Regions from separate parts of the Alicyclobacillus fodiniaquatilis genome, predicted to be linked through region 1. Evidence: a T-box and tRNA genes for the amino acid it is inferred to sense, from the RefSeq annotation. Region 1 holds a T-box; the other regions hold tRNA genes.
The links. A T-box is a leader RNA that pairs with one kind of tRNA and senses whether it is charged. The one in region 1 lies ahead of metG (methionine--tRNA ligase), so its partner is inferred to be a tRNA-Met.
Positions count from the first base shown of each region.

Region 1 (4,270 bases):
GGCGGCCGTCTTGATCTGCCCGACACGCAGTTCCACCTCGTCGAATTTGTCAATCGTGATTTGCGCTTTGCCCGCATCCTTCGAAGTGTTCTCTTGTTTTGGCGTTTCTTTTTGTGCAACTTCCGGTTTTGGTCCAGTCATTTCTGTCAATTCTTCAATCTCCTTTTCAACATCCAACCGCGGAAACAAAGGCGCCGCTTCTTGAACGCGCGTCCCAGACGCCCCTTTGCCAAACGCGAGCGCATTCCAACTGAACGCTTCGTCAGACCAGCCAAACTGCGCCTGAATCGCTTTGGGCGCGCTGGTCATAAAGGGCTGAACCATTACAGTCGTCATGCGAATGGCCTCGACCATATGATACAGCACCGTCTCCAGACGCTCCTGCTGACCTTCTTTGTGCAAACGCCAAGGCTGACATTCATCGATGTATTTATTGGCGCGGCGAACCAAATTCCAAATTTCCGTCAAAGCCAACGAGAACTGCATCCGGTCCATATGGCCTTCCGTCGCAGTCACCACTTCGCTGGCCAGGGCAATTAGTTGCGCTTCTGGCACTTCGCTGGCATGCGGCTTTGGCACAACGCCGTCGGAGAATCTGTGCAGCATGGCGACCGTCCGATGAATCAAGTTGCCAAAGTCGTTGGCGAGATCATAATTGAGCCGTTCGACAAGGGACTCTGGTGTGAAGATGCCATCCTGGCCGAACGGGATTTCCCGCATCAGAAAATAGCGAAACGCGTCATGGCCGTATCGGTCGATCAACCGCAGCGGATCGACCACATTGCCTTTTGACTTGCTCATTTTCCCACCTTTGGCCATGAAGAATCCATGCCCAAACACTTTTTTCGGCAAAGGCAAGTCGAGCGCCATCAGGATGATGGGCCAATAGACCGCGTGAAAGCGCACGATGTCCTTGCCGACGACATGGACATCCGCTGGCCAGTAGCGCTCGAATTTCGCTTTCTGCGCTTCATCTGCTGCGCCATAGCCAATGGCTGTAATATAGTTTGTCAACGCGTCCAACCAGACGTAGACCACGTGTTTGGGATCCCGTTTGACATGCACGCCCCAATCGAACGACGTGCGCGAGACGCACAAATCTTGCAGGCCGGGTTTGATGAAGTTGTTGATCATCTCGGTCTTGCGGCCCAGCGGTTCAATAAACTCTGGATTTTCATCATAGTATTGCAACAGCCTGTCCACGTATTTGCCCATGCGGAAGAAGTAGGATTCCTCACGCACAAACTGCACCTCGCGCCCACACTCCGGACATTTGCCGTCTTTGAGTTCCCGCTCCAGCCAAAATGACTCATCAGGCGTGCAATACCAACCTTCATAATGCGATAGATAGATATCATCTTTGTCGAGCAAACGCTCGAACAGTTCCACGACCACACTTTTGTGCCGTTCTTCCGTCGTCCGGATGAAATCGTCGTAGGAGATGTCCAACTTGGCCCAGAGCGCTTGAATCCACTCGATGATGGGATCCAAAAACGGCTTGGGCGCAAGCCCAGCATCGGCCGCCCGAGTTTGAATTTTCTGGCCATGCTCATCTGTGCCGGTGAGGAAGAACACATCGTAGCCGCGGAGCCGTTTATAGCGAGCCATGGCATCGGCCGCAACGGTTGTGTACGCATGGCCAATATGTAACTTGTCGTTCGGGTAATAAATTGGCGTGGTAATGTAAAATGTCGGTTTCGTCATCGATTGCCCTCCATTGTTCAACATGTGTTCAACATGTGTTCAACATGTGTTCAACATGTGTTCAACATGTGTTCAACATGTGTTCAACATGGTTTCCTATGGGACATGTGAAAAAGACTTCTCATCATTCAATAAAGATGGATTTTCACATGCCCCTAAAGGTGAAGCCAAAAACAAAAAACCCCGGCCCGGCATTGGGGCGAGGTTTGCTCGCGGTACCACCCAACTTCACACGCACATAGACGTGTCTCGTTGCAGATGTATGGCAGTGGCTAAACAAATGAAGCACATCTACCTTACACGCTTGTTTGATAACGGAAACGACCGTACACGCCTCATCCCCGCACTGGAAACTCGACGCATATTCTCCGGAACCATACTCCCTGACGGCACAATTACTGGCTTCCACCAACCCAGCTCGCTATGAACGGCCAATCAGGTACCATTCCTTCATAGAACTTCTCACAATCACAGCATCTATCCCTCTGCGACCGTAAGAACAACATGATTCATTTGTGTTTGCTTTTAACATACATGACCCTCATCCGTCACGTCAACGCATATGGCGATCCCGATACAAAACCGCCTCACAAGTAGGATAGCCCGCCATGGCCCATCTCAATCAAGCGGCCTCAAGCTTTTGGGAAAATATGCACTGATGCACACATTTATCGACCGACAATGACAGAGAATGTGGTCATAAAAATTGATGTTTGTATCAAAATTTGAAATATGTGTCGAAATTGAAAACTAGGAACTGTAAGGACTTGCAAAAAAGCGAGTATGATTTATAGTATAGGTAATTGAAGTATCTGCATGCTGTGATATTCAATTCCCTACGCCACCATGCTGTTTTACTTCACCATACAGACATACAAACACCATACAAATCCTAAACCGGGGGATGGTACATTTGAAATCTACAGGCATTGTACGCAAAGTTGATGAACTAGGTCGTGTCGTCATTCCTATCGAATTGCGCCGCACGCTGGGTATCGGTGAAAAAGATGCGCTGGAAATTTACGTAGACGGAGATCGCATCATTTTGAAGAAGTACGAGCCCGCTTGTATTTTCTGTGGCCAAGCTGATGAGATCATTCATTTCAAAGGCAAGAACATTTGTCCGTCCTGTATCGCTGAAATGAGCTCCTAAACACATTGAAGGTGACAAAAGCTGACGACTTGGTCGTCAGCTTTTTTGATGCCTTCAGCCAGTTCCACTTCTTTGTCCTCTGAAGTGTATTGCGCCTGCGCAAAGCGCTGTACAATGTCCCGCTCAAGATAGTGTCGCATTGTACAAATCGCGCCGATTGACGGACAGTTGTAGCGCCACCGCCTGAACCGCTGTCTTATGCCGCTCTCCTTGGGCCATTTTTTCGAGTACCAGATCTACAGCCTGTTGCCAGACCGCTTCTGGGTCAACTTCTTCACTTGCGCGTATCCCTCGATTGTCCAACAGAATCACATATTCACCGCGGACCGCTTCGTCCTTCACATATTGCGCCAACTCCGGGAGGGTCCCATGAATGAACGTTTCGTGTTTCTTCGTCAACTCCTTGGCCAAGACGGCGCGCTTCTCGCCAAACAACTGGCTGATTCTCTCCAAAGTGGCCACAAGGCGATGCGGCGCCTCATACATAATCAGCGTCGCTGGAATGGGCAGATACGTCTGCAGAGCCGTCTCCATCGCCCCTAAACTGCGCGGCAAAAAGCCCAGATAGACGAATGGCTGCAAAGGGAAGCCACTGCCAACCAGTGCCGCTAAGAGCGCACTTGGGCCAGGAATCGGGATGACCGGAATCCCTCGTTCAATCGCGGTATCGACCGCCACTTCACCAGGATCAGACAGCAGGGGTGTCCCTGCATCCGACACCAGCGCGATGGATTGCCCTTGCGCCCAAGCCTCGGCCATCCACGCTTGGCGAAGTTGTTCATTGTGCTGGTGGTAGCTCGCCACTTTCGGTGGATGAATGTCGAAATGGGTCAATAACTTGCGCGTGTGACGTGTATCCTCACACAGAACGATGTCCACCGCTTTGAGTGTCGTCACCAACCGTTCGCTGACATCGCTCAAATTTCCTATGGGCGTGCTGCAGATATATAATTTCGGTCCTGTGTCCGCAAAACTTTTGATGATGTTCACCATATGACTCGCCCCTTCAAAACAATCGATGCCCACACTGCGCCACCCGTGATGGTTTTATGCCACTGCTGGACAAAATCCATGTGACAATATACAAAAAAACCCGTTCCGAAGAACGGGACATCCTTTTCATTCATGTTTTTTGAATAAACGAAAGACAGAAAAGACATTCGCCTTCCGTACGCAAGCTCCCATACTTGACATTACAAATGTGAAAACCCTCTCGATAGATGCGCAACAGATTTTCTTGTGCGGACCTTGGTTCCAGCGGTGTCTTGCCTTCAAGCGACTCTTCTTTGAAACGCTCATTCTCACGCTGCAAACGCAAGTTTTCCTCAATCAAATCCTGGATTTTCTGTTTCAATGTCCCCAGTTCGACATACAGTTCACCAATACGCTCTTCCAGATTGGCAACCTGTACAA
Region 1 is NZ_JBHUCX010000008.1:58,743-63,012, reverse strand. Features, by position in the region: gene metG (methionine--tRNA ligase) at 1-1,704, opposite strand, end outside; T-box leader at 1,897-2,167, opposite strand; gene ACFSB2_RS02540 (AbrB/MazE/SpoVT family DNA-binding domain-containing protein) at 2,618-2,857, shown strand; gene rsmI (16S rRNA (cytidine(1402)-2'-O)-methyltransferase) at 2,981-3,847, opposite strand; gene ACFSB2_RS02530 (initiation-control protein YabA) at 3,981-4,270, opposite strand, start outside.

Region 2 (4,270 bases), on a different contig from region 1:
CCGTCACCAGCGTTCCATCCATTATTAAAAATTGGGCGACCATGGCGCCGTTGAAAGGTCCGAATGGTGTGCAGTATGCCACCTTCTATTCACCGGTTCCAAGTGGCGCGTCTTTTGCCATTACCAATAAGGCATCCAAGACCGAAGAGATTCAGATGATGAAGTTATTGAATTTCATCTGGACACCAGAAGGAACACAAATGCTAGACTTCGGGCCGAGCGGTAAATACTGGACTCCTGCGAAGAAGGGCCAGCTCGGTCTAGACGGAAAACAAGCGTTGTTCAACACCGACTGGAACAAGTTTTACAACGGCGGATCGCAGCAAAATGAAGGCTGGGATCAGATGGGTCCCATCGACCAATCCGAAATCTGGCGAAACGGTGGCGTCGCAGTTCCTCCATATTCGCCCAGTGGCTTGACCAGCAGTCTGCTTCAGTTGGAGACTGAGAAAAATTACGCAGGTCATCAACCGCCGGAAGTATACCCAGGGAATGTCTGGATTCCCACTGCGGAAAACCAGCAGTACGCAATGTACCAAACCAACATCGATAATTTCGTGAACCAATGGACGAGCGAATTCATTGTCGGATCGAAATCCATTGATAAGGATTGGAACACATATGTGCAAGGTGTCGAAAACCTCGGCTTGGATCAGTACATCAAGATGTCACAAAGCGCAATGGGCAAACCGTTTGACACGAGTCAATATCAACCGGATCCAAAAGATGTGAAATTCCTGGAATCACTCAAGTGACAAGAATCGCATTCACGCATATGTTGAGGAGGGAAGCAATGTGACAGATTATCTATGGCCAGAGCAGTATGGAGATCCCAGTTGGTTGTTGAATGATCGCTTTGGGCTGTTCATCCACTGGGGTTTATATTCAGCCGCAGCCCGGCATGAGTGGGTTATGAATCGGGAGCGCATTCACCCAGATAAGTACAATCAATACTTTGAGCATTTCGATCCCGATTTGTACAATCCGCAGGTATGGGCCGAAGCTGCCAAAGACGCGGGTATGAAGTATTTTGTCGTGACGACGAAACACCACGAGGGATTTGCGCTCTGGGATTCACAGTTGACCGATTACAAGGCGACGAACACGCCTGTCCAAAAAGATTTGCTGCGTCCCATGGTCGATGCGTTTCGCGAGCAAGGGCTGAAGGTGGGCTTTTATCACTCGCTCATTGATTGGCATCATCCGGAGTTTCCTGTGGATGGACTTCACCCTCAGCGCGACGATGAAGCGTTTAAGCGGCAAGCCGCTGAACGGGATATCAAGAAATATGCGGCGTACCTGCATGGTCAAGTGAGAGAACTGTTGACGAATTACGGAAAAGTGGATTATTTATGGTTCGATTTCTCCTATGCGCGAGAAAATTGGGGTTGGTCCAAGGGCAAAGGGGCAGATGACTGGCAATCTGCAGCGTTGGAGAAAATGGTGCTTGAGCTCCAGCCAAACATCCTAATCAATGACCGGCTCGATCTCGACAGAGGCGTGGGTACACCAGAGCAGTATCAACCGAGCGGATTGATACTCAAAGACGGCAAACCGGTGATCTGGGAGGCTTGTCAAACGCTCAATGGCAGTTGGGGATACGATAGAGATAATCTCGATTGGAAATCAGTTGATCTTCTCGTAAAAATGCTGATTGACACGGTGTCAAAGGGCGGCAATCTGCTGCTCAACGTCGGGCCGAATGCCCGTGGTGAGATCGATGAGCGCGCACTGGAGACATTGCGCGGCATCGGGAAGTGGATGCGTCTACACTCGCGCTCCATCTACGGCGCCACAAACAGCGAATTTACCGCGCCGCCTGATTGTCGCTACACACAGCGGGGGGATCGCCTGTATTTGCACATTTTTTCATGGCCGTTCAAGCACATTCAATTGCCGGGGTTGGCTGGCCGCGTGAAGTACGCTCAATTTTTGAATGACGCGTCTGAAATTCAATTTGGGGAAGCTGTGGAAAGCGTGAATGTTCCACATGGCGCTTCCGTAGAAGCGGGCAATGTCATTTTGGAACTGCCGATTCAGAGACCTGACGTGGCGGTGCCAGTAGTGGAGTTGTTCTTGAAGTGAAAGCGCTTAAAGTATAGGCGGCAAGCAATCGGGCAGCGCAAAATATGCTTTTTGCGTATTCATGCAAGTGGTCGATGGGAATGCTCGCCAATCAACACTACTGATGGGCAGGGGCGACCGGAGCAACAACCCTTTACGGATAGCGGCGCAGGGTAGGATGAGAAACGCGCATCCCTCCTGTGCCGTTTTGTTGAACGGCAAACGACATACATACAGGTCATTTGTGCAAGACGCGGGTGGACAGCACAATGTCGAATGTGGCGGAAAGCTGGCATGAGATCAGATGAATTTGCCCTTTTCCCTTTTCGCGCGTCATCTGTGGTGTATTTTGTAACCAGCTGGAATCGTGCAAACGTCAATCAATCAGCACATCGAGAATGGCGCGGCAACGAGGTGCGCGCTTTAGTTTCGGGGCAGGCATTGTGATCGAGATGTGTATGAGCGTGTGGTAGGATGTATTTGGTAATCCATCTGGATATTGAGTTACTCTTAAGGCGAATCTGGCCATTTCCTGATGGTGGTTCTACCTATAAGTTTGAGAAGTTTCTTCTTTGCGCATCGTTCTCGTAAATCGGACAAACAGAGACATGGGCCATCAGTGATCGACAGTGAAAATAGAGTAATTCATGAGGTATCTGCGTCAAATGGTGAGGCTTGACTACGGCGATCTCGCCGAATTGAACTTGATATACGGAATCCTGTTGACAGAGTTTATGGAGAGAAAGTTGATTAGGCTCAAGAACGAATATCCAAGCCCGCCATTGTCTGGTGCAGACGTAAGTCGTATTTTCTCACTACTTGGAGAGAAGAACATGATTGATCTTAGGGAGAGAGCGGAACATGCTAAAAAGGCGAGTGCGGCGCAGAAGACAAAACAATCTTTAATTGCAAATTTGATCAATAAAAAAACCACTTCCTTCTTGAATAGTCTCAAGAAACAAGTGGTTTCTGGTGAGTGGAACCGTGTCTCGCAACGACCACACGGTACACATAAAGCGCAAAACCCTGTCAAATCAATTATGGTAGCGGCGAGTGGACTCGAACCACCGACTCCACGGGTATGAACCGTGTGCTCTAACCAGCTGAGCTACGCCGCCATGACCTTAATGGTGGCTCGGGACGGAATCGAACCGCCGACACGAGGATTTTCAGTCCTCTGCTCTACCGACTGAGCTACCGAGCCTTGTGGTTGCGGGGGCAGGACTTGAACCTGCGACCTTCGGGTTATGAGCCCGACGAGCTGCCAACTGCTCCACCCCGCGGCGTGGTGGACGTTGACGGGCTCGAACCGCCGACCCTCTGCTTGTAAGGCAGATGCTCTCCCAACTGAGCTAAACGTCCATGTTATCATATGTAATTGTGGTTTAGTACAAAGTCCACAAATGGTGACCCCAGCGGGACTCGAACCCGCGTTACCGCCGTGAAAGGGCGGTGTCTTAACCGCTTGACCATGGGGCCGTGCGCTGGCTCCCCGAGTAGGATTCGAACCTACGACCCTCCGGTTAACAGCCGGATGCTCTACCGCTGAGCTATCGAGGAAAGTGGTGGAGGTAAACGGATTCGAACCGATGACCCCCTGCTTGCAAGGCAGGTGCTCTCCCAGCTGAGCTATACCCCCACGAAACTGGCGTGCCCTGAGAGATTCGAACTCCCGACCTTTTGATTCGTAGTCAAACGCTCTATCCAGCTGAGCTAAGGGCACAATGGCTGGGGAAGAAGGATTCGAACCTTCGCATGACGGTACCAAAAACCGTTGCCTTACCGCTTGGCTATTCCCCAATATGGGGTGAGTAGTGGGAATTGAACCCACGTATGCCGGAATCACAATCCGGTGCGTTAACCCCTTCGCCATACTCACCATATTGTATATCTGCCCATCATGCCCACATTTGCATTAACTATGCAATCTACAAGCACAATTGCAGATGGTGGAGGGGGTAGGATTCGAACCTACGAAGCATTCCGCAACGGATTTACAGTCCGCTCCATTTGGCCACTTTGGTACCCCTCCGTGTCGTTCGCAGCGTCGCGAAACACTCGCAGCGCGCATTGAGTAAGATACCACGGGCTATTTGGCGAAGTCAAGACCAATCCAGATATTTTTTTCACTTTTTGTTCTGTACAGCCACATTTAAAAAATCACTTCCTATATATACGGTCATTATTTCCCCATGCGCAGTTCATT
Region 2 is NZ_JBHUCX010000005.1:50,819-55,088, forward strand. Features, by position in the region: gene ACFSB2_RS02035 (extracellular solute-binding protein) at 1-755, shown strand, start outside; gene ACFSB2_RS02040 (alpha-L-fucosidase) at 796-2,085, shown strand; gene ACFSB2_RS02045 (hypothetical protein) at 2,359-2,511, shown strand; tRNA gene ACFSB2_RS02050 (tRNA-Met) at 3,106-3,182, opposite strand; tRNA gene ACFSB2_RS02055 (tRNA-Phe) at 3,193-3,268, opposite strand; tRNA gene ACFSB2_RS02060 (tRNA-Met) at 3,272-3,347, opposite strand; tRNA gene ACFSB2_RS02065 (tRNA-Val) at 3,351-3,426, opposite strand; tRNA gene ACFSB2_RS02070 (tRNA-Glu) at 3,469-3,543, opposite strand; tRNA gene ACFSB2_RS02075 (tRNA-Asn) at 3,550-3,624, opposite strand; tRNA gene ACFSB2_RS02080 (tRNA-Ala) at 3,628-3,703, opposite strand; tRNA gene ACFSB2_RS02085 (tRNA-Arg) at 3,711-3,787, opposite strand; tRNA gene ACFSB2_RS02090 (tRNA-Gln) at 3,790-3,864, opposite strand; tRNA gene ACFSB2_RS02095 (tRNA-His) at 3,868-3,943, opposite strand; tRNA gene ACFSB2_RS02100 (tRNA-Tyr) at 4,012-4,096, opposite strand.
Region 2: it encodes a tRNA-Met, which carries the amino acid that the T-box ahead of metG (methionine--tRNA ligase) is inferred to sense. The anticodon was not compared.

Region 3 (4,270 bases), on a different contig from region 1:
AAAAAAGCCCCCCGGCATCAACCGAGAAGCTTTTGCGACTACTTCACTTTTCACTACGTGGCGCGTTCGGAGGGGTTCGAACCCCCGACCTCTGGCTCCGGAGGCCAGCGCTCTATCCAGCTGAGCTACGAACGCAAGCGACGCTGTGTATCATAACACAGACTCGCGCCACCTTGCAACACTAAAATGCACATTCGCATTTGACTGTTGTTCACTCAGTCCAGAAAGCACGAAAATCAGACAACCGGTGTGGTCAATACATCCAAAATGGCGCCAGCTTTATGGTGACATTCCTGCCACTCGCGCTCTGGATCACTATCCAAGACAATGCCAGCCCCTACTTGCACATACTGTGTGCCATCCACTTCGATGACCGTGCGGATAATGATGGCTGTATTCGCATTTGCATCTGCGTCCACCATGCCGATAAAACCGCCATACGGACCTCGACGCACCGGTTCCAATTCGTCAATGATTTCCATGGCGCGAATTTTTGGCGCGCCGGATAACGTGCCATTCGGGAATGTCGCCAACAAAGCATGAAATACGCTGATATCCGACTGCAATACGGCCTCTACGCGCGAGACGAGGTGGTACAAATGAGAATACCCTTCCACCACCATTAAATCCGGCACATGTACAGAGCCTGTCACTGCAACACGCCCTAAATCGTTGCGGCACAAGTCCACAAGCATCACATGTTCCGCACATTCTTTTTCATCTGCCCGCAATGCTTCCACCAAACGCCGATTCTCTGCTTCAGATTGCCCGCGACCGCGCGAAGTACCGGCAATCGGCTTCATTTCTGCCCGACCTTGAATGCAGCGAAATTGAACTTCAGGACTTGCGCCATACAGGCGCATACCCGGGTATTCGGCCACAAACATATATGGCGAAGGGTTGAGCTTGCGCAAAGCGTCATAGGCTTGATAAGGATGGATGGCACCCTTGATGCGCATCCGGGTCGATAAGACCACTTGAAATATATCCCCTTGGCGGATATACGCCTTCGCCTTTTCTACATTGTGCTGATACATATCCGAAGGTATGTCATACGCAACCTCAGGCGGCTCACTCGATTCAATCTTGCACTGATTCAGCAATTGAGGCTCACCTAGGCCAAAGCGCGCAATTTCGCACAATTGCGTCACAACTTCGCTGATCTGTTTACCCAATCCGTCACTTTCTTGCCCGAATACAGAAGCATCATCCTGACGATAAAGGGTGATTTCACCAGGGACAAGTTGCACAATGGCGGCATGCCACGCTAGGCGCACATCCGGCAAAGCGCGATCATCTTCGGTTGTCTTCGGCAGTCGTTCCAAATAATGAACAGCATCAAAACCAGCATATCCGAGAAATCCGGCGCTAAACGGCTGCTCCATCTCCCTGGCACAGGTCTCCTTGAGGATTTGGCGGATCGATTCGAGAAAGGCCATCGGGTCTTCCGGCCGAAACAAAAATGGTTCGTCTGACACCGCGCTCGTCCATACAAGAGCGGCCTGCGCATCCTGCTGGATACGGTTCTGCATCGTTTCAAAGAGATTTTCCAAAGCAGAATTGGCAAATACCGCAACCAGCCCATCCTTGATTTGCACCTCAACCACAGGACACAGACCAACCAAACTCATCTGATAAAGCGCACTGTCATCGGCGCGCCCAGCTTCCAACAAAAACGCGTGGTTTGGCGCGACAATCGACTGCAAATGCAAATATAGATAGAACGGATCAACGGTTTGATCCGTCGCAAATGTAAACTTTTTCACAACAAATATGCCCCCATTCTTGCTCTCCTATCAATAAAATCGGTACTTCGACCACCCTACATCCCGATGTTTAGATCAGCGGCATGTTCATGGCCTGTTGGTCAAAACGAATAAAATACGATGGTTTATCTTTGGAAAAATAAGCAATTTGACCTCAAGCCACCATCGAAAGGAAGTTTGCAATCATTTGCTTGCCGTTCGTCGTCAATATCGACTCTGGATGAAACTGCACGCCAAGCGCGCCTGTCGGCTCATGCCGCAGCGCCATAATGACATCATCGACATATGCAGTCACAGTAAACGGCGATGGCAAAGATTTTACATCAACTTCCAAAGAATGGTACCTTGTTGCCTGGAATGGGGAAGGAATTTGCGCAAACAAAGGATCTCCATTGTGCTGGATAAGCGAAGTTTTTCCATGCAACGGGCGTTCCGCTTGAACGACGTTTCCGCCGAATGCCGCTGCCAAAGATTGATGCCCTAGGCAGACGCCAAGCACAGGAATACGCCCCGCAAAATACTGAATACATTCAATGGAGACACCTGCCTCAGCAGGTGTACACGGACCAGGGGAAATCAATACAGCGGATGGTTTCAGTTGGCGCAGTTCGTCAAGCTTAACATCATTCCTGCGAACAACCACCTCACTACCCAACTCACAGCAATATTGCACTAAATTGTAAGTAAATGAATCGTAGTTATCGATCATCAATAACACTCGGCTTCTCTCCCCTCGGGCGCACAAGGCTGTCCGCCACACTCTACTCAACTGTCTCAACTTACACCAACCGTACATGAGAACCTCCGCATCGTCAACCATCAAGGCGGGATAATCAAATAAAAACTTTGCTCAATACGCAAAAAGACCCACCTAAATGGTGGGCCTAAGAGGACTCGAACCTCTGACCTCACGATTATCAGTCGTGCGCTCTAGCCAGCTGAGCTATAGGCCCAAGGTGATGGATCTTTTTGCATTATGTGGCGGAGCTGACGGGATTCGAACCCGCGGTCTCCTGCGTGACAGGCAGGCATGTTAGGCCTCTACACCACAGCTCCACATGGTTGCGGGGGCAGGACTTGAACCTGCGACCTTCGGGTTATGAGCCCGACGAGCTGCCAACTGCTCCACCCCGCGTCGATATATAGTTGGTGGGCGGTGGCAGGATCGAACTGCCGACCCCTCGCGTGTGAAGCGAGTGCTCTCCCCCTGAGCTAACCGCCCTGGTGACCCCAGCGGGATTCGAACCCGCGTTACCGCCGTGAAAGGGCGGTGTCTTAACCGCTTGACCATGGGGCCAATACTGGCTCCCCGAGTAGGATTCGAACCTACGACCCTCCGGTTAACAGCCGGATGCTCTACCGCTGAGCTATCGAGGAATACTGGTGGAGGTAAACGGATTCGAACCGATGACCCCCTGCTTGCAAGGCAGGTGCTCTCCCAGCTGAGCTATACCCCCAGTGGTGCCGAAGGCCGGACTCGAACCGGCACGGTTTCCCGCACGATTTTGAGTCGTGTGCGTCTGCCAATTCCGCCACTTCGGCATGGCGTGCCCGGAGAGATTCGAACTCCCGACCTCTTGATTCGTAGTCAAGCGCTCTATCCAGCTGAGCTACGGGCACATACTTGTCTTAAAGGACGAGCTGTATCATAACACGTCCGCTTCTTGAATGCAACAACTTTCGAAAATGCTGGTGGGCCTAAGAGGACTCGAACCTCTGACCTCACGATTATCAGTCGTGCGCTCTAGCCAGCTGAGCTATAGGCCCTTATGTAATAAAAGCAAATCTCAAAGTGTCACGAGCGATATTCTACAGGAGTTTCATCATCAAAGTCAATCATTATTTTTGAACCGAATATCTTGCCCTTTGATTGTACATCTGAAGCACTTGATCCAATGCCTTCTGCCGTCCCCCCGCTAAATCTTCAGAAATCGCTGTATTCATATTGGCAATACCTACTCATAAAAACACCGCGTCATTGATTCGCAACGCGGTCATGATATCCCTTATCCCCAAAAACTACACATTTCCTATATTCTGTCCAACATTTGAGTTCATTTTACATGATAAAATGTCAACCAAAATAAATTCAAATATATTTCATAAAATCCAAAACGGCAAAATCGGCCCAAAGGACCGACTTTGCCTGTCTTTTTAAACAGGTTTAAATGTATGACAACACGTATTGGCCGGGTCACTTGCCGACTGTGTATGGTCTAAATCCACCATAATCTCATTTGCGATCTCTTCGTTGAAATTCGCGTTGGCGTTCTGGTTGACCGTGACCATAATGGCTGGTGCACCACAGTTGTTGTCATCTTTCCAGAAATAGCAATTCGACACACTACATTTCACATCCACTTTCATTCACACGTCTCCTTTCAATCAGTGAATTCCGAGTTCTTTTCTCACCGTCGGCTCCATCATGTCCGGGTTCCATGGCGGATCCCACACCAAATCCACATTCACATACTCCACATTCTTGGCATGCGCCCCCGCCGCCT
Region 3 is NZ_JBHUCX010000092.1:182,207-186,476, forward strand. Features, by position in the region: tRNA gene ACFSB2_RS22275 (tRNA-Arg) at 59-135, opposite strand; gene ACFSB2_RS22280 (anthranilate synthase component I family protein) at 237-1,766, opposite strand; gene ACFSB2_RS22285 (anthranilate synthase component II) at 1,921-2,484, opposite strand; tRNA gene ACFSB2_RS22290 (tRNA-Ile) at 2,643-2,719, opposite strand; tRNA gene ACFSB2_RS22295 (tRNA-Asp) at 2,746-2,822, opposite strand; tRNA gene ACFSB2_RS22300 (tRNA-Met) at 2,826-2,901, opposite strand; tRNA gene ACFSB2_RS22305 (tRNA-Val) at 2,914-2,988, opposite strand; tRNA gene ACFSB2_RS22310 (tRNA-Glu) at 2,989-3,063, opposite strand; tRNA gene ACFSB2_RS22315 (tRNA-Asn) at 3,069-3,143, opposite strand; tRNA gene ACFSB2_RS22320 (tRNA-Ala) at 3,148-3,223, opposite strand; tRNA gene ACFSB2_RS22325 (tRNA-Leu) at 3,226-3,308, opposite strand; tRNA gene ACFSB2_RS22330 (tRNA-Arg) at 3,310-3,386, opposite strand; tRNA gene ACFSB2_RS22335 (tRNA-Ile) at 3,457-3,533, opposite strand; gene ACFSB2_RS22340 (DUF1540 domain-containing protein) at 3,921-4,133, opposite strand; gene ACFSB2_RS22345 (metal-sulfur cluster assembly factor) at 4,152-4,270, opposite strand, start outside.
Region 3: it encodes a tRNA-Met, which carries the amino acid that the T-box ahead of metG (methionine--tRNA ligase) is inferred to sense. The anticodon was not compared.